One region of the Rhizobium sp. CFBP 13726 genome, then DNA from elsewhere that is predicted to be linked to it. Evidence: predicted binding sites of a transcription regulator. Region 1 holds the regulator's gene; the other holds the start of a gene.
The links. The regulator HrcA, encoded in region 1, represses chaperone genes, less so after heat shock. The targets are predictions, from matches to a motif close to GTTAGCACTCNCNNNNNGNGAGTGCTAAC.
Positions count from the first base shown of each region.

Region 2: the regulator HrcA is predicted to act here: its motif matches at 3,303-3,331, upstream of groES (co-chaperone GroES).

Region 1 covers NZ_JACYUU010000003.1:268,565-280,291, reverse strand. Annotated here, with positions in the region: gene sppA (signal peptide peptidase SppA) at 1-725, opposite strand, end outside; gene lptC (LPS export ABC transporter periplasmic protein LptC) at 939-1,616, shown strand; gene IFT66_RS15385 (LptA/OstA family protein) at 1,629-2,177, shown strand; gene lptB (LPS export ABC transporter ATP-binding protein) at 2,196-2,996, shown strand; gene rpoN (RNA polymerase factor sigma-54) at 3,164-4,747, shown strand; gene hpf (ribosome hibernation-promoting factor, HPF/YfiA family) at 4,976-5,548, shown strand; gene ptsN (PTS IIA-like nitrogen regulatory protein PtsN) at 5,610-6,074, shown strand; gene IFT66_RS15360 (hypothetical protein) at 6,214-6,450, shown strand; gene grpE (nucleotide exchange factor GrpE) at 6,523-7,161, opposite strand; gene hrcA (heat-inducible transcriptional repressor HrcA) at 7,251-8,330, opposite strand; gene rph (ribonuclease PH) at 8,464-9,183, shown strand; gene IFT66_RS15340 (VOC family protein) at 9,307-9,711, shown strand; gene rdgB (RdgB/HAM1 family non-canonical purine NTP pyrophosphatase) at 9,720-10,364, shown strand; gene hemW (radical SAM family heme chaperone HemW) at 10,401-11,564, shown strand; gene IFT66_RS15325 (class I SAM-dependent methyltransferase) at 11,565-11,727, opposite strand, start outside.
Region 2 covers NZ_JACYUU010000001.1:56,480-68,206, reverse strand. Annotated here, with positions in the region: gene IFT66_RS00330 (bifunctional riboflavin kinase/FAD synthetase) at 1-872, opposite strand, end outside; gene IFT66_RS00325 (TIGR01459 family HAD-type hydrolase) at 886-1,734, opposite strand; gene chrA (chromate efflux transporter) at 1,880-3,229, opposite strand; gene groES (co-chaperone GroES) at 3,388-3,684, shown strand; gene groL (chaperonin GroEL) at 3,744-5,390, shown strand; gene IFT66_RS00305 (methyl-accepting chemotaxis protein) at 5,630-7,564, shown strand; gene IFT66_RS00300 (hypothetical protein) at 7,683-8,003, opposite strand; gene IFT66_RS00295 (DoxX family protein) at 8,271-8,717, shown strand; gene IFT66_RS00290 (class I SAM-dependent DNA methyltransferase) at 8,789-9,406, opposite strand; gene hisG (ATP phosphoribosyltransferase) at 9,406-10,101, opposite strand; gene IFT66_RS00280 (ATP phosphoribosyltransferase regulatory subunit) at 10,101-11,216, opposite strand; gene hisS (histidine--tRNA ligase) at 11,416-11,727, opposite strand, start outside.

The DNA.
Region 1 (11,727 bases):
TCGCCGCCGAGTTCATCGACCAGCTTGACGGCAAGCGCCTGACGGCCGGTGAAGATCGTGCCGTCAGCGAGTTTGAGAACCTCATCGCGCGGCATGTTGCGGCGATCGGCGACAAGGTCGACGAACCAGGCGTAGCTGTCCATCACCATGTTGCGGATCATCGTCTTGGCTTCTTCGCTGGCAGGATGGAAGGGCGACGGTTCGGCCTTGAGCGGTGCGGACTTGATCTCCTCCAGCGACACGCCGATCTTTTTCAGGGCTTCATCGACCTGCGGATACTGGAAGATGACGCCGATCGAGCCGGTGATGGAGCTTTCGCCGGCGACGATATGATCGCCAGCAGACGCAATCATGTAGCCTGCGGATGCGGCAAGGGTGCGGACCTGCGAGACGACGGGCTTGGTTTGCGCGATATGGCGGATGGCCTTGAAGATGCGCTCGCCGCCATAGGTCGTTCCGCCCGGAGAATTGATCGAGACGATGAGCGCTTTTGCCTGGCTGCTATCGGCGATCTTCTCCAATCGCTCCAGCAATTCCCTGTCGTCGAGGATCATGCCTGAGATATCAACGCGGGCGACGTGCGCGATCGCGGAGTTGCCACTGGCGCCGACCGTGACCCGATACAGCGCGAAACCGATGCCGACGAGAAACACGAGGGCCGCAACCCGCCAGAAACTCAGTTTCCGACGCAACTGGCGCCGTTCAGCAATCCCCATCTGATCCATTCTCAATCCTCATAGCGAGCCAGCCCAAATAGGGTCCGGCTTTTTGTTTCAAGCGGGCATATCACGTTTTTATGTTGTCCATTATTGTTTGTTGAACGATAAAAACCATATTGAGGCCGCAGGTGAACAACTAGCGCCGCTTCCGTCGATCTCAACGCGGGCGGCCCAGTCATCTTTACGACAAATCTTGCCGGAAAGGACCGGACGAGCAGAATGCTGCAGCATATCCGCAACCCAGCCCTGGCCGGCGCTTCCCGTTCGATCGGGCAGTCGCCCGACGATATCTATCAGTCGGCACTTGCCCATTCCGCAAGGGTGCGCAAGCTCAAGATATTCCTGCCGATCAGTGCAGCCATCATCTCTGCCGCCTTTATCGGGGTGGCGATCGTGCGCGCCTATCTGCCGGAAAACCTGTCGATCGAAAGCGCGCGCATCGAGAATGGCAAGATCGTCATGGAACGGCCTGCGATTTCCGGCCGCAACAGCGACGGCATCAGCTATTCGATGATTGCCAATCGTGCATTGCAGGATATCCAGAACCCGAACATGATCAGCCTCGAAAACGTCAAGGCCGCCGTGCCGATCAATGACGAGGTCGTTGCGCGTGTAACGGCCGCCGGTGCCGACTTCGATCGTGGCGCCGACAAGCTGGATCTGACCAAACCATTCGACGTTAATTTATCCAACGGGATTACTGCGCGCTTCCAATCCGCCCGCCTCGATATACCGGGTGGATTGATGGATACGCCGGACCCGGTCAAAATCTCCATGGACGCGGGTTCCATTGTTGCGAACTCCCTGAAGATAACGGATAAGGGACACACAATCACCCTGATCGGCAAGGTTCAGGTCGACCTCGACCCTGCCCGCATCCGCAACCAAGGCAAATAGGGCACGGCCGCAATGACGAATCGACTCTTTCGTATCTCTTCCGCCGTAATGGCCACCGGACTGGTGTTCGGCCTTGCCTTTAGCGCGACCGCCCAGACCACCAGCAGCAAGATGGAAGGCTTGAAGCTTTCCAACGATGCGCCGATCCAGATCCAGAGCGACCAGCTGGAAATCAAGGATCAGGAAAAACGTGCCTTCTTCACCGGCAATGTGCAGGTGGTGCAGGGTACGACCACGATGAAGGCCGGCAAGATGACCGTGCTTTACAAAGGTGAAGGCGCTTCGGTGACCTCCGGCAGCACCGACATCGACAAGATCTTTCTCGACGACACCGTTTTCCTCACCTCGGGCACTCAGCAGGCGACCGCCGAAAAGGGCGAGTTCGACATGACCTCGCAGACCTTCGTGCTTTCCGGCAAGCAAGTCGTGCTTTCCGAAGGCGCCAACGTGTTTCGCGGCTGCAAGCTGACCGTGCAGATGGCGACCGGACAGGCGAAGCTCGATTCCTGCGGTGGCCGCGTGGAAATCATGCTCGACCCGAAGTCGCGACCTAAGCAATAGAAATCCAAGCCCTTGAAAATACCTTTCCTCTCCAACCGGTCCGCCGACCGGTCGCCCGTGACCGAACCTTTCATTGCACGCGACAAGGCGCGCTATGAGGGTACGCTGGTGGCGCATGGTCTTTCCAAGACCTATGACACGCGGCGCGTGGTGAACGGCGTATCGCTGGTCGTTCGCAAGGGCGAGGCTGTCGGCCTGCTCGGACCGAACGGCGCCGGCAAGACGACGTGTTTCTACATGATCACCGGGCTTGTGCCTGTCGATGAGGGCATGATTGCCATCAATGGCAACGAGGTAACGCATATGCCGATGTATCGGCGCGCGCGTCTCGGCGTCGGCTACCTGCCCCAGGAAGCCTCAATCTTTCGCGGACTGTCCGTCGAAGACAATATCCGGGCGGTTCTCGAAGTGCACGAACCGAACCGCGACAAGCGGGAAGCGAAGCTCGACGAGCTGCTGGAGGAATTCCACATCAGCCAGTTGCGCAAGTCCGCGGCTGTCGCGTTGTCGGGTGGCGAACGGCGTCGCCTCGAGATCGCCCGCGCGCTGGCGACCGACCCTGCCTTCATGCTGCTGGACGAGCCGTTTGCCGGTGTCGACCCGATTTCGGTGTCCGACATCCAGAACCTCGTTCGCCACTTGACGGCGCGTGGTATCGGGGTACTGATAACGGACCACAATGTCCGTGAAACGCTGGGTCTTATCGATCGCGCCTACATTATTCACGCAGGCGAAGTCCTGACGCATGGCAGGGCCGACGATATCGTCAACAATCCGGATGTTCGTCGTCTTTACCTTGGCGACAAGTTCAGCCTCTGAGGCCAGAAAGAATCTACTTTCCCGCTTCGTGCCGCTTGACCAAATCTATCAAAAAAGCAATTCTTGTGCCAGTTGAAGGATGGCACCGATAATCTCGGTGTCTTCCTCTCGACTATCGTGCGATGACCGCATGATTTTAAGGAGATCACGGGAGTTTCGCGTCCGCCATGGGGTTATCTGCCAGTCTTTTTCTGCGACAGAGCCAATCGCTGGTGATGACACCGCAGCTGATGCAGTCCATTCAGCTGCTGCAGATGACGCATTTTGAACTCAACCAGTTCATCGCGCAGGAAGTCGAGAAAAATCCGCTGCTCGAAATAGCGGCAGGCGACGGCGATGGTGATGCGGATTTAGGCGGGCTTGATCCCCGCGATCTGGAGTTTTCCGGTTCGCGCGAGGATGACGGACCGTTCGAAGGCCAATCGGCGGCGCAAGCCGATGTCGGCTCCCTCGACTGGTATGAGAGCGCAACCCGCGACGGCACGGCCAAGCTTGGCGATCACCTCGATGCCAGCCTTGAAAACGTGTTTCCCGACGACGCACCGGCACAGCGGCCGGACGCGCCCGAACTTCTCGGCCAGTGGAAATCGATGCCCGGCGGCGATGCCGGCGACGATTACGACCTCGACGATTTCGTTGCGGGCCAGGTGACCCTGCGCGACCATCTCGGACAACAGCTGCCTTTCGTGGTGACCGCACCGGGCGACCGGTTGATCGCCCAGGACCTGCTCGACCAGCTGGACGATGCCGGCTATTTCCAGGGCGACATAGAAGAGGTCGCGGCCCGTCTCGGCAAGGCGCCGGAGGCGGTAGAGGCCGTTCTCGTTCAGCTGCAAACCTTCGATCCACCCGGGGTATTTTGCCGTAGCCTGAGCGAATGCCTGGCGATCCAGTTGCGCCAGAACGACCGGCTGGACCCGGCCATGGCAGCGCTGATCGATCACCTCGATCTTCTCGCCAAGCGTGACTTTGCGTCTCTGCGCAAGATCTGCGGCGTGGACGACGAAGATCTGATCGACATGATGGCTGAAATCCGCAAGCTCAACCCGAAGCCGGGTGCGGGCTTCGAGGGCGGGTTCTCGCAGTCTATCTCACCCGATGTCGTGGTCCGGCCATCGCTTGATGGTGGATGGAACGTCGAACTCAATCCCGATACCCTGCCGCGCGTTCTGGTCAACCAGACCTATTTCAACACGGTCTCCAAACACTGCCCGAAGAACGGCGAAGATCACAATTTTCTGTCGGACTGCATGCAGACGGCGAACTGGCTCGCCCGCAGCCTCGACCAGCGCGCCAAGACGATTATGAAAGTGGCAAGCGAGATCGTACGCCAGCAGGATGCCTTCCTGCTGCACGGCGTCGATCACCTGCGACCGCTCAACCTAAAGACGGTGGCAGAGGCCATCAAGATGCACGAATCCACCGTCAGCCGCGTCACCTCCAACAAGTATGTGCTGACGCCACGCGGCCTGTTCGAACTGAAATACTTCTTCACAGTGTCGATCGGCTCGGCGGAAGAAGGTGGAGACACCCATTCGGCCGAATCGGTGCGGCATCGCATCCGGTTGTTGATTTCTCAGGAGCTGCCGAGTGCCGTCCTGTCGGATGACGACATTGTCATCAGCCTCAAGCAGGGCGGTGTCGAACTTGCGCGCCGGACGGTGGCGAAATATCGCGAGGCGATGAATATTCCGTCATCGGTGCAACGCAGGCGGGAAAAGCGCGCCATCGCGAAACTGGCAGCGTTCTAGCCTCACATATCGAGGGCAGTCATAGGCGACCCGGTATTCGCCACACGTGCCGCACAGATTGACATTCCGTTAATGGCAGTTTAGAGACCCGCCGCAACCTGACCGGGCGACACGGGATCTAAACCAATTCCCAAACCAATTTGGCCCTGCCATTCGTGAACCGCTTGGATCAAGAGGCCGGTTGGCGTAGACTGGAACATGCAAGTCACGACAATAAGGAGTAACTCCATGAGTGTGCGTGTATCCGGTAAACATATGGAAATCGGCGACTCGTTTCGACAGAAGATCGAGGACCACATCGGCGGTGCAGTGACCAAATACTTCGACGGGGGGTATTCGGGTCAGGTGATCGTCGAGAAGTCCGGCTCGCGTTTTTCGGCAGATTGCAAGGTGCATCTCGATACCGGGATCGTCCTGCATGCGGCCGGAGAAGCGAATGATCCACAGGCAAGTTTCGATGCTGCAGCGGAGCGGATCGAAAAACGCCTTCGTCGCTACAAGCGTCGACTGAAGGACCATCACGCCGGCAATCACGCGAACGGTTTTTCCGAAGTGGCTTACACGGTCATGGACCGTGTACCGGATGAAGAAGACGACGTGCCAGACGATTTCGCACCGACCATCGTTGCGGAAAGCACGAAGCAGTTGATGACGATGTCCGTTGCGACCGCCGTGATGGCGCTCGACATGACGGACGAACCGGTCCTGTTGTTCCGCAGCCCTGGAAAGGAGCTGAACATCGTGTACCGGCGCAATGACGGAAATATCGGTTGGATCGATTCCACCGGTATGAAGAACTAAAAACTCTCGGGAGAGCGCCTTTGGCGCTCTCTTCGCCCTTCGCGGCAAAAGGATGATAAGAATGGCTTTGGCGGATTTGCTGCAGCAAGATGCGATTGTTCCTGCCCTTAAAGTGACCTCCAAGAAGCAGCTTCTTCAGGAACTTGCTGTGAAAGCGGCCAAGCTGACGGGTGTTCCCGAGCGGGAGATCTTCGACGTCATCCTGCAACGGGAGCGGCTGGGGTCGACGGGCGTTGGCCACGGCATTGCCATCCCACATGGCAAGCTCAGCAGCATATCGTCCATCAAGGGCGTGTTCGCCCGCCTGGAATCGCCGATCGACTTCGAAGCGCTTGATGACGAGCCGGTCGATCTTGTGTTCCTGCTGCTCGCCCCAGAGGGCGCCGGCGCCGACCACCTGAAGGCGCTTTCGCGTATTGCCCGCGTATTGCGCGATCAGGATCTCGTTGCCAAGCTTCGCAAGACCGATTCCGCGTCGGCAATCTACGCCTTTCTGAATGCAGAACAGGCAAACCACGCCGCCTGAGGCGGATCTATACTCCTTTTCTATAGAGTAAAGCCGACCGCTCGCACTCGAATGGAGCGGCTAATCTTGTTTTCGAGCCCTCTTTAGAATTGCCTTTTGTCAAATACGCCACATGTCTTTCCCGTTGAAGGAGATAGACATGAATGACGACATACGTGCCAGGATCGCTGCGAATGACAGACTGCTCAAGGCGGTCATCATCCTGCTGGCGATCAAGGATCCCCATCTTCTCGATGAGCTCGATGCAATCTTCAAAATTGCCGATGGTCAGGAGGGACTGATCGGCGATGCGGACAAGAAGACCCGAGCCCATCTCAATTCGGAACTGGCCCTGATCCGTTCCCTGGCGCATGTTTCGCTGGATACGACGCACTGATCCTTACCCGCGGTCGCCAAACGCAAATGGGCGCCCGAGGCGCCCATTTTTCTTGGAAAGGCTCTGAGGAGCTCAGTCCGTCTTGTCTTCAGCCGCCGCTGCTTCAACCTTCGGGCCGCCCTTGGCGACGCCGACCATGGCCGGGCGCAAGACGCGTTCGCCAATAATGAAGCCGGCCTGGACGACCTGCATGACAGTGTTGTTGGGTACATCCGCATTCGGGATCTCGAACATGGCCTGATGGAAGTTCGGATCGAACTTCTCGCCTTCGGCATCGATCTTCTTGACGCCGTGCCGCTCGAGTGTCGACAGCATGCCACGCTCGGTCATTTCGACGCCTTCAAGCAGGCTCGTCAGCGTCGCATCGGCTCCGGCACGCTTGTCTGCCGGAACAGTGTCGAGCGCGCGGCGCAGATTGTCCGAGACGGCCAGCATGTCGCGGGCAAAGCCCGAGACGGCGTAGGACTTGGCATCCTTTACTTCACGCTCGGTGCGGCGGCGAAGGTTGTCCATCTCTGCAGCAAGCCGCATGAAACGGTCGCGCAAATCGGAATTTTCAGCCTTGAGCACATCGATCGGATCGGGCTCCTGCGCGAAGAAGGCTTCCCCTGCGCTCTGATCGGCGGCGTCTTCGAGAGCGGATGCCACGGCTTCCGCCGTGTTTTCGACAGCAGCTGCGTCAGGTCCGTTCTTCTTGGTTTCGTCGGTCATGACGGTCTCCGGTGCGTATTGGAATCTGGAAGGGTGGTTGCGCCCGATATCGAGGTTCGGGGCGAAAAAATCAAGGGCTTGGGAACATCCTAGCGGGATAGCCTTGCAAGCAGCTGGGCCGTGTAATCCACCATGGGCACGATGCGCGAGTAATTCAGCCGGGTTGGGCCGATGACGCCAACCGCGCCGACGATGCGTTCCTCGCCGTCACGATAGGGCGCAACGATGAGCGAGGAGCCGGACAGGGAGAACAATTTGTTTTCCGAACCGATGAAGATCCGCACGCCCGGCCCCTTTTCGGCAAGATCGAGGATCTCGATCAGGCTGTCCTTCTTTTCGAGATCATCAAACAGCAGACGCAGCCGATCGAGATCGCTGACGTCAGCCAGACCTTCCAAGAGGTTTGCCCGGCCGCGGACGATAAGCTGGCCCGGCTTTCCGTCCTCCTGATCACCAGACCAGAAAGCCAGACCTCGCTCCACCAGATCATGCGACAGCGTGTGAAGCTCGCTTGCGACCTGTTCCTTCAGCATTTTCATCTGGCCGCGAAATTCCGGCAGCGTCTGGCCGGCGAGATGCGCGTTGAGGAAATTTGCGGCCTCGCCAAGCTGCGACGAGGTTACGCCGGCCGGCAGATCGATGATGCGGTTCTCCACCTGGTTATGATCGCCAACGAGGACGGCGAGCGCCTTGGTGGGCTCCAGGCGGATGAACTCGACATGTTTGAGGACGGGATCGTTCTTGGCGGTGATGACGATGCCGGCGCCGCGCGAGACGCCAGACAGCATCAGGCTTGCATCGGCCATCAGGTTTTCGAGCGTCTGATCGCGATCCGGCGGACGGATCTGCCGGTCGATGCTGGCGCGGTCTTCTTCCGAGAGATTGCCGACCTGCATGAAGGCATCGACAAAGAACCGCAGCCCTGTCTGGGTCGGCATGCGGCCTGCACTGATATGCGGCGAGTAGATGAGGCCGAGCTCTTCCAGATCGCTCATGACGTTGCGCACCGAGGCCGGTGACAGCGACATCGGCAGAAGTCGCGACAGATTGCGCGAACCGACCGGCTCGCCGGATTCCAGATAGCTTTCCACGATGCGGCGAAAGATTTCCCGCGAACGATCATCAAGCACGGAGCCGTTGTCGCGACCCGTCAGTCCCGGAAATACCATTGGCCCCTTTACCATGCTGCTGATCTCATCTCCCAGATATAGTCGCTCACTTGCGCATCCGCAAAAGGGAAATTCTTTGCAAATGACGGCTCCGAGCTTTAGAAGGCGGAAACAATAATTTAGGGAGTGACGGATGCGGCCTTCAGGCAGACAGACAAATCAGATGCGCAAGATCTCGTTCGAGCGCAATTTCTCCAAGCATGCCGAGGGCTCCTGTCTCGTCAAGTTCGGCGATACCCATGTTCTGTGCACCGCAAGCCTTGAAGAAAAGACGCCGCCGTGGCTGCGCAATTCCGGCAAGGGCTGGGTCACCGCCGAATACGGAATGCTGCCGCGCGCCACCGGCGACCGGATGAAGCGCGAGGCTGCGACCGGCAAGCAGGGTGGCCGTACCCAGGAAATCCAGCGCCTGATCGGCCGTTCGCTGCGCGCCGTGGTCGACCTTTCCGCGCTTGGTGAAAAGCAGATCACCATCGACTGCGACGTGATCCAGGCCGATGGCGGCACCCGCACGGCGGCCATCACCGGTGGCTGGCTGGCGCTGTACGATTGCCTGAAATGGATGGACACCCGCTCGATGATCAAGCTCGACAAGGTTCTGAAAGACCATGTCGCGGCGATCTCGTGCGGCATCTTTGCAAGCCAGCCGGTCATCGATCTCGACTATCTCGAAGATTCGGCCGCCGAGACAGACGCGAATTTCGTCATGACGGGTAGCGGCGGCATCGTCGAGATTCAGGGCACGGCCGAGGGTGCTCCCTTCAGCCAGGAGGAATTCCTCAACCTGCTATCGCTGGCACAGGACGGCACCCGGGAACTGGTAGCTCTGCAGAAGCAGGCGATCGGCGGCTGATTTCAACGCTGGCTGATCCAAGAGTTGCGAGGGGCAGTCTTCCTTTCCGGAGAGACTACCTCTCGATCGAACCTCCTCCCCCGCCTTCATGGCGGGGCAGCATCAGACAAGGGAGCCACTGTTTTGATCGACAGCATTCTCGAAACAGCGCTCTATGTCGATGATCTCGATGCGGCGGAAGCCTTTTACGGTGAACTGCTCGGGCTTGAACGGGTGTTGCGGGCCGGCGATCGCCACGTGTTTTACCGATGCGGACCCGGCATCCTGTTGATCTTCAATCGCGCCGAGACGCTGAAGCCGCCGCCTGATGATGCGCTGCCGGTTCCGCCGCACGGCACGGCAGGCCCGGGGCATGTGTGCTTTCGTATGGAAGGCCCGGCGATTGACAGAATGGCAGAAAAGCTCAACAAGGCGGGCATCGTGATTGAAAGCGATTTTCGCTGGCCAACCGGCGCTCGATCCCTCTATTTCCGCGACCCGGCCGGCAACAGTCTGGAATGCGCAGAGCCGAGGCTCTGGAATCTATAGGAACCTTCATGCGCAAGCTTGAGACGAAAACGATCGTCGTTGCCAGCCACAATGCCGGCAAGATCCGCGAGATTGCCGAATTGATCGGTCCGTTCGGCTTCTCGGCAAAGTCCGCAGCCGAACTGAAGTTCGAGGAACCGGACGAGACCGGCACGACATTTGAGGAAAACGCCGCAATCAAGGCGCTTGCCTCTGCCAAGGCGTCCGGCCTGCCCGCCCTTTCCGACGATAGCGGCATCGTCATCGATGCGCTGGACGGTGCTCCCGGTGTCTATACCGCCAACTGGGCCGAGCGCGAGGATGGCAGCCGTGATTTCGCGATGGCGATGCAGAAGGTGGAAGACGCGCTGCAGGAAAAGGGTGCGACCAAGCCCGACAAGCGCAGCTGCCGTTTTGTGAGCGTTCTCTGCCTTGCCTGGCCGGATGGCCACACCGAACTCTTCCGCGGCGATGTCGAAGGCGTTGTCGCCTGGCCGCCGCGTGGTGATGCCGGTTTCGGTTACGACCCGATCTTCCAGCCGGAAGGGCACGAGACCACGTTTGGTGAAATGACCAGCGAGGAAAAGCACGGCTGGAAGCCCGGCGATGAACATGCGCTTTCGCACCGGGCGCGCGCGTTCAAGCTGTTCGTTGAAACCTGCCTGGAGGCCTGATCCCCATTGAACGCCGTCGCTCCCCTTTTTCCCGGCATGCTGCTACCCGACACGGGTGAGCCGGGCTTCGGCGTTTACGTGCACTGGCCGTTTTGCGCGGCCAAATGCCCCTATTGCGATTTCAACAGCCATGTCCGCCACCAACCCGTGGATCAGCTCCGCTACACCGCCGCGTTTCTGAAAGAGATGGAAACGATGCGGAAGATGAGCGGGCCGAAGACGGTCACGAGCATCTTTCTGGGCGGCGGCACGCCTTCGCTGATGGATCCTTCAACCGTCGGGGCGATCCTCAACGGGATCGCGCAGCACTGGCATGTGCCTGACGGGATCGAGATCACGATGGAAGCCAACCCTTCCAGCGTCGAGGCGGAACGCTTTCGCGGCTACCGGGCTGCCGGCATCAACCGGGTCTCGATGGGCGTGCAGGCGCTCAACGATACGGATCTCAAATTCCTCGGCCGCCTGCATGACGTGGCAGACGCGCTGAAGGCGATCAAGCTGGCACGCGAGATCTTTCCGCGCATGTCGTTCGACCTGATCTACGCCCGTCCCAAGCAGACGGTGGAGGCCTGGGAAGCGGAGCTGAAGCAGGCCATTTCCTATGCCGTCGATCACCTTTCCCTCTATCAGCTGACGATCGAGGAAGGCACGCCGTTCTACGGCCTGCACAAGGCCGGCAAGCTGATCGTTCCAGATGATGAGCAGTCGGCGCTGCTCTACGAGGCGACGCAGGAGATCACGGCCGCGCATGGCATGCCGGCCTACGAGGTTTCCAACCACGCCAAGCCGGGTGCTGAAAGCCGGCACAACCTGACCTACTGGCGCTATGGCGACTATGCCGGCATCGGCCCTGGTGCGCATGGTCGCCTGACGCGGGGACGCGACAAGATCGCCACCGCCACCGAGCGACGTCCGGAATCCTGGCTCGAACAGGTCGAGCTCAGCGGTCACGGCATGGTCGACCAGGAGTTGCTGGGCTTCGACGAACAGGCGGACGAACTGCTTCTGATGGGACTGCGCCTGACCGAAGGTGTCGATCTGGCGCGCTGGCAGGAGCTTTCCGGCCGCGATCCGGATCCGGTGCGGGAGGAGAGGCTTCTCGAGCACGGCTTTATCGAGCGGCTGGGAAATTCCAGGCTGCGCTGCACGCCCTCGGGCATGCTGATCCTCGATGCTGTGGTTGCCGACCTCGCCTGCTGACTAGGCCTTCACCGCCGTCACATGCAGCCATTCGGTCGGCCGGTCATCGTAGCCGCTGCCTTCATTCTCGGTGATATCGAGCGAAGACCATTCGACGGACACGTAGAGCTGTTCAAGCCACGGCCGCGAAGGATTGTTGTAATAGCGTCCGATCGTATCCGTC
Region 2 (11,727 bases), on a different contig from region 1:
TCGAATTTGAGTTCGGGGCGCAGGTAGCCGAAGAAGGAGACCGAGCTGATCTCGCCGTAGAGGTTTCCCGAGAAATCGAACAGAAAGGTTTCGAGAAGAGGTGCGCCGTCGTCAGTCACGGTCGGGCGGCGGCCGTAGCTTGCGACGCCGTCGTGCAGCGTGCCGTCGGCTCGTCTGAAGCGCACGGCATAGATGCCGGGCTTCAGTTCCGTTTCAGGGGCAAGCTTCATGTTCGCGGTGGGATAGCCCAGCTGGCGGCCAAGCTGTTCGCCGCCGATCACTTCCGCCTCGACCGTGTAGCGATAGCCGAGCAGGCCTGCCGCAGCGACAACGTCTCCTTCGGCGATCAGATCGCGGATGCGGCTCGACGACACGACTTCCGCGTTTTCATCGCGAAACGCATCCACCAGCGACACGGTGAAGTCGTGACGATCGCCGGCGGTCATCAGGAAGGCCGGTCCGCCTTCGCGGCCCTTGCCGAAATGGAAGTCGAAGCCCGTGACGACGGCGCTTGCGCCCAGCCAGTCGGTCAGGATCGTCTTCACGAAATCCTCGGCCGAACGGGTCGCGAAGTCGCGGTCGAACGGATACTCGATCACGGAGCGGAACCCCATCGCTTCCAAGAGCCGTGCCTTGAGTGGCGCCGGCGTCAGCCGGAAGACAGGCTGGTCGGGCTTGAAGACGGTGCGCGGATGCGGCTCGAAGGTCAACACTTGAGCGGGCACGCCGCGTTCACTGGCAAGTTCCAGCGCACGATCCAGCACACTGCGATGGCCGCGGTGGACGCCATCGAAATTGCCGATCGCGACGACGCCGCCCTTGAGGCTCTCGGGCAGCGGCTCCTTCATTTCGTTGCGGTGAAATACGGTCATGTCAGGTTCCGGATCAGGCGAGGCGCGGCATCCAGAATTTCGGGGCTGCGTTCTCGCCTTTCAGCCATTCCTGCATGATTGCCTCGTCGGTCTCGCCATCGACGGAATATTCCGCGATGTGAATGCCGGCACTGATATAAAGCAGGTCGAGGCCTTGCGAAAGCGCGCCGCGAACATCGGTCGGCATGCCGTCGCCGATTGCGAGAACCCTCGCCTTGTCGACATCACCGCGCTCCTGGCGGGCAAGCGAGATCGCCTCGTCGTAGATCGGCTTGTGCGGCTTGCCGGCAACGCGGACCTGGCCGCCGAGTTGTTCGTAATAGGCGGCGACCGCACCGGCGCAGGGAATGATCCGGTGACCGCGTTCGACCACCAGATCCGGGTTCGCGCAGATCATCGGCACGTCGCGCGCAATGAAGGTGGTCAGCATCTGGGTATAGTTTTCGGGCACTTCCTTCTCGTCGTCGAAGAAGCCGGTGCAGACGACGCAATCGGCGTCGGCTTCAGAAACGATCTCGATACCCAGTCCATCGAAGAAATTGAGGTCGCGTTCAGGCCCCAGCAGAAACACCTTCTTCGGACCTTCGGCGACCAGATGGCGGGTGACATCGCCAGACGTGACGATCCGGTCATAGGTTCCATCGGGAACGCCGAGATGCTTCATCTGTTCGATGACGCCAGGTGCTGGACGCGGAGAGTTGGTGATCAGGACGACAGTGGCGCCGGCTTTTCTCGCGGCGGCCAAGGCTGTGCAGGAATGCTGGAAGGCTTCGACGCCGTTATGGACCACGCCCCAGACATCCGAAAGCACGACATCGTAGCTCTCGATCACGTCGTTCAAATTCTGGATGCGCTTTGCCATATCAAAAGTTCCTGCCGGTTTTGCCTGCTCGATTAGGAGGCTGACATCGCAAACCGTTGGCGAGATTACAAGGGAGAAGGCAGTGAAAGCGGGCCGCGCGACGCAGATCGCGGCAAAACTTCATATTTTTGCAATGGTCCGATCCTCACCGGATCAGGACGATCTGGGCGACAAAACCCGCCGCCGCGCTGATGGCGAGCACCGGCACCATGCCGAGCTTCAGGACGAACAGCATGACGGCGGAGGCTGCGAAAAGCACGAGCGCGACAGGATCGAGGCTGGACCAGACCGGGACGGAGAGGCCAAATCCTGCTGGCGCGAAGAGATCGACGTGGCGAACTTCCTTGAACAGAACGTGCAGGCCGAACCAGATTGCGAGGTTGAGGATGACGCCGACGACCGCGGCGGTGATGGCAGACAGCGCGCCCGATAAAAGGGCGTTGCCGCGCAAGCGCTCGATCAAGGGGGCGCCCGCAAAGATGAAGACGAAGCTCGGCACGAAGGTTGCCCAGGCGACAAGCAGGCCGCCGACAATCCCGCCCGTGACGGGGCCGAGACCGGAGGCTTCGCGGAAACCGACGAGAAAGCCGACGAAGGACAGAACCAGCACGAGCGGGCCCGGCGTGGTTTCGGCAAGTGCCAGACCGTCGAGCATCTCGCCCGGCTTCAGCCAGCCGTAATCGGCCACTGCGACCTGCGCCACATAGGCCAGAACCGCATAGGCGCCGCCGAAGGTGACCAGTGCCATCTTGGAGAAGAAGCCGAACAGGCTGGACAGGCTTTCCGGCGCACCGAAGGCCCAGAGCACCAGGACAGGCGACTGCCAGACGAGGATCCAGAATGAAAGCGTCGCGATCGTGCGGGCGATACCAGGTGTTTTCGCGCAGGGAGGACTGTCCTCTTTGGCGACGCTGTCTTGCGGTTGCTGCCCCCCTGCCCGCGTCATCAGATAGCCTGCGAGACCGGCCGCAAACACGACGAGCGGAAACGGCAGACTGAAGAAGAACAGGGCGATGAAGGCGGCGGCCGCGACACCACGCAGAAAAGTGGTTTTTAGCGTGCGGCGCCCGAGGCGGATCACGGCTTCCACCACGATCGCAAGGACGGCGGCTTTCAGGCCGAAGAACAGGCCGGCCAGCCACGTCGCATCCTGATAGAGGACATAAGCTGCCGAAAGCCCCAGAATGATTGCAAGGCCGGGAAGCACGAAAAGCAGGCCCGAAACGATACCGCCGCGCACGCCGAACAGCAGCCAGCCGATATAGGTTGCCAGTTGCTGCGCTTCCGGACCGGGCAGCAGCATGCAGTAGTTGAGGGCGTGCAGAAACCGCTCTTCCGAGAGCCAGCGTCTTTCTTCCACCAAAGTCTTGTGCATCATGCCGATCTGTCCGGCAGGCCCTCCGAAACTGAGGGCTCCGATCCGGGCAAACACGCCTATGAGCTCACGAAAGCTCGGCGCCGGGCCCGGGTTTTTGTCGTTAAGCGTATTCTGCATGGCCGCTCCCTGAGCCCTGAATTTTTCAAGCCCGTTCTTGACTCAGCTCGCAGCCATCCTTATCTCGGGTCTCGTTAGCACTCTCGATAGATGAGTGCTAAACGTCACTCCGCGGGTCCTTGAGACCCGTCCATGTCATTTGATCGAGGGATTAGACAATGACAAGCACCAATTTTCGCCCCCTGCACGACCGCGTTGTAGTCAAGCGCGTCGAGTCTGAAGAAAAGACCAAGGGCGGCATCATCATTCCCGATACCGCCAAGGAAAAGCCAGCTGAAGGCGAAATCATCGCCGTTGGTCCTGGCGCCCGCGACGAAAGCGGCAAGCAGGTTGCACTCGACGTCAAGGTCGGCGACCGCGTTCTGTTCGGCAAGTGGTCGGGCACCGAAGTCAAGCTCGATGGCGTCGACCTTCTGATCATGAAGGAAGCCGACATCATGGGCATCATCGGCTGATTTTAGCCGACTGCTCTTCTTCCAATATTTGCTGACACCCCTTTTCAGGAGTTCCCAACATGGCAGCTAAAGAAATCAAGTTTGGCCGCACCGCGCGCGAAAAGATGCTTCACGGCGTCGATATCCTCGCTGACGCAGTGAAGGTCACGCTCGGCCCAAAGGGTCGTAACGTCATCATCGACAAGTCCTTCGGCGCTCCGCGCATCACCAAGGACGGTGTTTCGGTCGCCAAGGAAATCGAACTTGAAGACAAGTTCGAAAACATGGGCGCCCAGATGGTCCGCGAAGTTGCTTCGAAGACCAACGACATCGCCGGCGACGGCACCACGACTGCTACCGTTCTTGCACAGGCCATCGTTCGCGAAGGCAACAAGGCCGTTGCAGCCGGCATGAACCCGATGGACCTGAAGCGCGGCATCGATCTCGCCGTTGCAGAAGTCGTCAAGGATCTCCAGGCCAACGCCAAGAAGATCTCGACTTCGGAAGAAGTTGCACAGGTCGGCACGATTTCGGCAAACGGCGACGCACAGGTCGGCCGTGACATTGCTGAAGCCATGCAGAAGGTCGGCAACGAAGGTGTTATCACCGTCGAAGAAGCCAAGACCGCTGAAACCGAACTCGAAGTCGTCGAAGGCATGCAGTTCGACCGCGGCTACCTGTCGCCTTACTTCGTGACCAACCCGGAAAAGATGGTCGCCGATCTCGACGACGCTTACATCCTTCTGCACGAAAAGAAGCTTTCGAACCTTCAGGCCATGCTGCCTGTTCTCGAAGCTGTCGTTCAGACCGGCAAGCCGCTCCTCATCATCGCTGAAGACGTCGAAGGCGAAGCTCTTGCAACGCTCGTCGTCAACAAGCTGCGTGGCGGCCTGAAGATTGCTGCCGTCAAGGCTCCTGGCTTCGGCGATCGCCGCAAGGCCATGCTGGAAGACATCGCCATCCTAACGGGCGGCACTGTCATCTCCGAAGACCTCGGCATCAAGCTCGAAACCGTAACGCTCGACATGCTCGGCCGTTCGAAGAAGGTTTCGATCACCAAGGAAAATACGACGATCGTCGACGGCGCCGGTCAGAAGACCGACATCGAAGGCCGCGTTGCACAGATCAAGGCACAGATCGAAGAAACATCTTCGGACTATGACCGCGAAAAGCTGCAGGAACGTCTTGCCAAGCTCGCTGGCGGCGTTGCCGTTATCCGCGTCGGCGGCTCCACGGAAATCGAAGTCAAGGAACGCAAGGACCGCATCGACGACGCGCTCAACGCGACGCGCGCTGCCGTTCAGGAAGGCATCGTCCCAGGCGGCGGTACCGCACTCCTGCGCGCTTCGACCAAGATCACGTCCAAGGGCGCGAACGACGACCAGGAAGCCGGCATCAACATCGTCCGCAAGGCGCTGCAGTCGCTGGTTCGCCAGATCGCAACCAACGCTGGTGACGAAGCTTCGATCGTTGTCGGCAAGATCCTCGACGGCAACAGCGACAACTTCGGCTACAACGCCCAGACGTCGGAATATGGCGACATGATCGCCATGGGTATCGTCGATCCGGTCAAGGTCGTTCGCACGGCTCTGCAGAACGCAGCTTCGGTTGCTTCGCTGCTGATCACCACCGAAGCCATGATTGCCGAACTTCCTAAGAAGGAATCGGCTGGCGGCGGCATGGGCGGCGGCGGAATGGGCGGCATGGGCGGAATGGACATGATGTGATCAGGCCGTAAGGTCTGCACATCTGATCCTTCAGGTTCAGTGTTTCGGAAAGGGCGTCGGGCAACCGGCGCCCTTTCTGCTATTGAGGCATACAGCATGCATAGCATTTCCCCCTCTGAACTTACCGAACGACAAGGACTGATAATTTTTATTCGTATAAAATAGTAATTCGGCAGTGACGCTCTTCTAAGCAACTTCACATTAACTGCGCTTAATCAAACACCAACGCGCAGGTTGCCATGAAGCACGTATCTTTGATCGGTAAATTTCTGACGCTCATGTCGTTCTTCGGCATATTCGTCGTCGCAACTGCCTTCTACAGCAGCAACAGCATTCGAACGCTGGATAGCGAGTATGGCGGGCTTCTCCAGCAGGAAAGTCTGGCAACTTTGGCAATTGCACGCGCCAATCGCTACATGCAGACCGGGCACGCTGCCGTTGGCGACCTGCTTGTGTCGCGCACTGACGCAGAGAACGCGAGCAATCTTGCGGCGTTTGAAAAAGCCAAATCCTCTTTTGGTGGCTGGATGGACAAGGCGATGGCGGCCCTTCCCGCTAATGCCAAGCTGGCGCCGATCAAGGCGGAAGGTTTGAGCGTTCTCAATGACGCTTGCGGCCCTGTGGTTCAGGCCGCAGCTCAGGCCACGGACGAGGCTGCCGTGCTGGCGTCTCAGGAAGCCTTCATGAGGGACTGCAAGCCGAAGTTTGCGGCCGTTACCGAAAAACTCACGGTGGTGACCGACGAAGTGATGACAGCTGCAAATCAGGAAAGCGAAAATCTCAGCGCCAGTGCGAAGACAACCATCTACGCCACTTTCGGGGCTGTTATCGGAGGTCTCGCCCTCGTGCTCGTCGCAGGCTTCTTCCTGATCCGTGCCTGGCTTGCACGACCCATCCAGCACTTGCAGCGCACGATGCTGACCCTTGCAAACGGGGATCTGTCGGCGCTGGTGGCCGGCGCGGACCGCCGCGACGAGGTCGGCAGCATGGCCAAGGCCTTGCAGGTGTTCAAGGACAATGCTCTGCGCAGCAAGGAAATGGAGCATGAAGCCGAGCTGAACCGTACGACCCAGGAAGCGGACCGTGTCCGCAACGCGGAGAGCGAACGCCAACGCAGCGAGGCGATGGCCGAGGCGACCAATGGTCTGGCGGAAGGCCTCAAGCGGCTCTCGGCCGGAGACCTGACCTTCCAATTGGACCGGGCTTTCGCCGCAGACTTCGAAGGCTTGCGAGCGGATTTCAACGACTCGGTCGCCAAGCTGCGCGACACGCTCCACTCCGTCGCCAACGCCACCAACGCGATCGACGGCGGATCCCGCGAACTCAGCCAGAGCGCCGGCGACCTGTCGAAACGTACCGAACAGCAGGCCGCCTCGCTCGAAGAGACAGCTGCAGCGCTCGACCAGATCACGGCCAATGTCAGCACCTCCACCAGCCGCACGGAGGAAGCCCGGTCGATGGCGATCGAAGCCAATCAATCGGCTGCCCAGTCCGGCGCCGTCGTTGCAAAAGCGGTCGATGCGATGCAGCGGATCGAACAGTCGTCCTCGCAGATCTCCAACATCATCGGCGTGATCGACGAAATCGCCTTCCAGACCAACCTTCTCGCCCTCAATGCGGGCGTTGAGGCGGCGCGCGCCGGTGAAGCCGGCAAGGGCTTTGCGGTGGTTGCCCAGGAAGTACGCGAGCTCGCGCAGCGCTCAGCGCAGGCGGCAAAGGAGATCAAGGACCTGATCCGGAACTCGGCGTCCGAAGTCAAGAATGGCGTCGAACTGGTGAGCGCCACAGGCACTGCGCTTCAGGTGATCCAGAATCATGTGGTGGCGATCAATTCGCAGCTCGATGCGATTGCCACGTCCGCAAAGGAACAGTCGGTCGGCCTGTCGGAAGTCAATGTTGCCGTCAACCAGATGGACCAGGTAACCCAGCAGAACGCCGCGATGGTGGAAGAAGCAACGGCGGCAAGCGCTGCGCTTGCCCAGGAAGCCCAGCGCCTGCGCGAGCTCGTCGGCCGGTTCAACACCGAAGGCGACCGCGGGATGTCCGCATCGGTGCGCGTTGCCGATCACGCAACCGCCCGCGCCACCCCCTCGCCGGCACGCACCCTCGCCAAGAAGGTTGCGTCGGCCTTCGGTTCGCTAGCGCCAGCCGCCTCTAACTGGGAAGAGTTCTGATTGACCACATTGACGAACCGAAAGGGCGGTCTTCGGGCCGCCTTTTTTTGTTTCGCGCCCATAAAAAAACCGCCCGGCAGAGCCGGACGGTGAAGGGTCATTTCAAGTGCCGCTCGGCTTAGTACAGCGTGCGGCCGTTGTTGTTCTTGCGGTAGATGTTGCGCGACGCGTTGTTCTGGCGGCGCTCGATCTCGCGGCGCTCGCGCGGGGTGATCACGCCATCGCGGGCTGCGCGGTTCTGGGCGCGATCGATGCGGTTCTGCTGGCGAGCGATGTTGCGAAGCTCCTGCGGCGTCAGTTTGCCGGTGACGGCACCGCGGTAGATCCGGTTTTCCTGCCGGTTTTCGCGGCTTTCGCTGCGGTATGTCTGCGCAAAGCTCGGCACTGCAAATGCAGACGCCATGACGAGTGCGAGCGTGGTGATGGCGATCTTCTTCATATCTTCCTCCTAGTTCGAGGTCGAACTCAATGTGAGAACGACACGATGGTAGGTGCCAAACGGTGAACCCCGGCTGAAGGTTGCGTTCACCTTCGCTTGCATATGCGGTTTTTTGCACATTCTAAAATGGCCGTGATCGTTCACTTTTATGAGACAAACAGTCTCCGATCGTTCATCTTTCGCGTTTGGCAGAAAGGGGTAATGTCCGGTTCAAGAATTCACACGCGGCGGGGAGAAAGATCCAGCGCCGCAACCCGGAGACTTCCCATGTCCAGCACCAACAACATCATCATTCTCGTCGCACGCATTCTTCTGTCGTTCATGTTCATCTTTGCCGGCTTCGGCAAGCTGGCCGATCCTGCAGGCACTGCCGGCATGATCGCAGGCGCCGGCATGCCGGCTGCAACCGCCCTTGCCTATCTCGCCGGCCTGTTCGAATTCGTTGCCGGCCTTGCCGTTCTCGTCGGCTTCCAGACCAAGATCGCCGGCTGGGCCATCGCCCTGTTCTGCATCTTCACCGGCGTGATGTTCCATTCGGGCACCGTTGCCGTTCCCGGCTGGCCGGATGCCGCTCTCGGCTGGATCAACACGCTCAACGGCATCATGCTGATGAAGAACGTGACCCTTGCCGGCGCCTACATCCTGCTCGCTACCTACGGCCCCGGTCTCTACTCGGTCGACGCTCGCCGCGGTAAGGTCGCAATCGCTGCCTAACCTTTGAGCGTTCCCTGCCATGAAGGCCCGCCAGTCAACTGACTGGTGGGCATTTTTTTATTCTGGAATTGCTATGATGTCCGGCGGCGGATGTTCTTTGCCAGCCAGACGGTTGCGCCACCGCATTGCGGATCCTGGGCGACGCTTGCCAGCACCTCGAAGCCGTTTTTTGTAAGGAGCGCTTCGTATTCCTCCGGTGACAGGCTGGCGTGGTAAAGCGGTTCACCGCCGAACTCCCCCATCGCCTCTCCTTCGAAATGGCCGGCGGTAAACATCAGCGCCGCACCGGGGCCAGCGAGTGCTGCAAAGCGCGGGAACATGGCGCGCTGGTCCTGCGGGTTGAGGTGGAAGAAGCTGTGCCAGGCGATGATGCCATCGAACTTGGTCGGCTGGTAGAACTTGCGCATGTCGGCAACGATCCAGGCGCGGCCCGGAAACCGTTCGCGGGCAAGCCCGATCAGCGTTTCCGATGTATCGACGCCGGTGAGGCGAAGATTGCGGCGGATGAGGTCGGCCGCGATCGGTTCCGCTGCACCGCAGCCGAGATCGAGCACGTGACCGCGCGGCGGCATGGTGGCCGCGAACCTGTCGAGCCATGGTCGTTCGAACAGGGTCTTGCCGCGCAGCTTGTCGAAGGCAGCTGCGTGGCGTTCGTAAAGCCCGATGATATTGGCGTCTTCGCCGGCCATCAGAGCGCGTTGCGCACGGCGTCGACGATATGCGCGATGCGCGGATCGCCCTCATGCGCGGATTTGCGCGCTCTCACCAAACAGGCCTGCGACTTGAGGATGACGCCATCCGACAGGATCTTCAGGTGGTTGGCGCGCAGTGTCGAGCCGGTCGAGGTAATATCGACGATGATATCCGCCTGGCCCGCTGCTGGTGCGCCTTCCGTGGCGCCGAGGCTTTCGACAATACGGTAAAGCTGAATGCCGTGCTGCGACGAGAAATGCTGCTGGGTGAGCCGCCAGTATTTCGTGGCGATCTGCAACCGCCGACCGTGACGCGCGCGAAAATCTGCGGCGACATCGCCGAGATCGGCCATGGTATCGACGTCGAGCCAGATCTCCGGAACGGCGACGACCACATCCGCATGGCCGAAACCGAGGCGGGCGACGATCTCGACCTGCCTGTCTGCATCGACCAGGCCTTCGCGCACGAGATCCTCGCCGGTGACGCCGAAATCGACGGCGCCGGCGCCGAGTTCACGGGCGATCTCGGAGGCCGAGAGAAAGGCGATCTCGATATCCTCATGGCCTTCGACGCGGCCGCGATAGGAGCGATCATTGCCGACGGCGACGATGGGAAGGCCGGCGCGCTCGAAGATCGCCGAAGCGTCGTCCTTCATGCGGCCCTTGGAGGGCAAAGCGATGGTAATGGTCATCAGCGCGCCCTCGCCTGTTCGATCCGGTCGAGCCACAGCGAAAAGCCGACGGCCGGAATATCGTCCACGGCGCCGAGCAGCGTCAGCAGCCGATCGAAGCGACCGCCGCCGACGAGAACCGCGTCCGACCCCTTTTGCGTGACCTCGAAGACGAGGCCGGTGTAATAATCGAGCGGACGACCGAAGGCGGCACGGTATGTGATGCGCGACGGGTCCATGCCGAGATCCTGAAGTGCTGCAACGCGGGCTTCGAATTCGCCAAGCGCATGGCCGAACGACAGGCCTGCGGCATCGGCAAAACCGGCAAGGGCAGCGGCCGCTTCGGAAAGCGGCAGTTCCAGCGACAGGAACTCGCTCAGCAGAAGAAGTGCCGCGCCATCCAGCCGGGTTTCGGCGAGCGCCAGCTTTTCCGTCAACCGTGCGGCAATCTCGCGCGGCGAGCGGCTGGCATTGGTGGAATAGCCGGTGTCCTGCATGGTCCGGTCAATATGGTCGATCAGCGCCGCCTCGTCCTTGCGCAAGAGATCGGCAAGTTCCGGCGACAGGCCTGCGACCGGCTGCGGGGTGGCGAGAGTCAGCAGCAGTTGCTTCAGAAGCGCCGTGTTGCCAAATGCCTGGATCAGCCGCTTCTGCCAGCCGAGCGGCAGGCCGAGCGAGCGCACGACCGCTTCGAACACGGTCTGGTCTCCGAGCGTGATCGTGAGCGCGCGACCGGGAAGCAGGCTCGCGATGATTTCGACCGCATCGGTGACGGCCCGGGCATCGGCGCTTGCGACGTTCTTTTCGCCGAGATCCTCGATGCCGGCCTGATAGAACTCGTTGTCGCCGTCACGCCGCTGGCGAAACACTTCGCCGAGATAGCAATAGCGCCGCGGCGTGCCGGTGGCGGTCTCGATATGGCGCAGGCAGACGGGAATGGTGAATTCCGGCCGCAGACACAGGCTTTCGCCTCGCTCGCTTTCGGTGAGGAAGATGCGGCGGCGAAGATCCTCGCCGGCCATGTCGAGAAAGGGTGCTGCCGGCTGGATCACCGGCGTATCGATGCGGGCCGCACCGCGACCGGCAAATTCATCGAGCAGGCGGCCGGAGAATTCGGGCATGTTGATCAGCGGCATGGGACGGCTCCTGCGGTAGGGGAGAAAGTCCCCCTCTGGGCTGCCGCCCATCTCCCCCACGGGGGGGGAGAAGACCCGCGGCAATCGCCGATCTCACCAGCGAGGCGCAGCAGGAGATCCGACGCCGGCGTCACGCACCAACGCGCTCCCTCCCCCTTGTGGGGAGGGTTGGGGAGGGGAAAAGCCACCGGCACAGACATCATACGCCCTTCGCCCGCCTGCGATCTTCGGCCTGGGCTGCCAGGATTTCCTGCACCTTGGCGACGAGATCGGCTTCTGCGACCGTATCCTGCGCGACGCGGGCTTCGCGCCATTCGGCATTGTCAGTGATCTCGCCGGAGAGGCGCTTGCCCTCGAACAGGTCCTTCAGCTGCACGACACCCTCGGCGCGCTCGTCGCCGCCCTGGATGATGGCGATCGGGCAGCCTCTGCGGTCGGCATATTTCAGCTGGTTGCCGAATTTCTTCCAGTTGCCCTGGTACATTTCAGCGCGAATGCCGGCTTGGCGGAG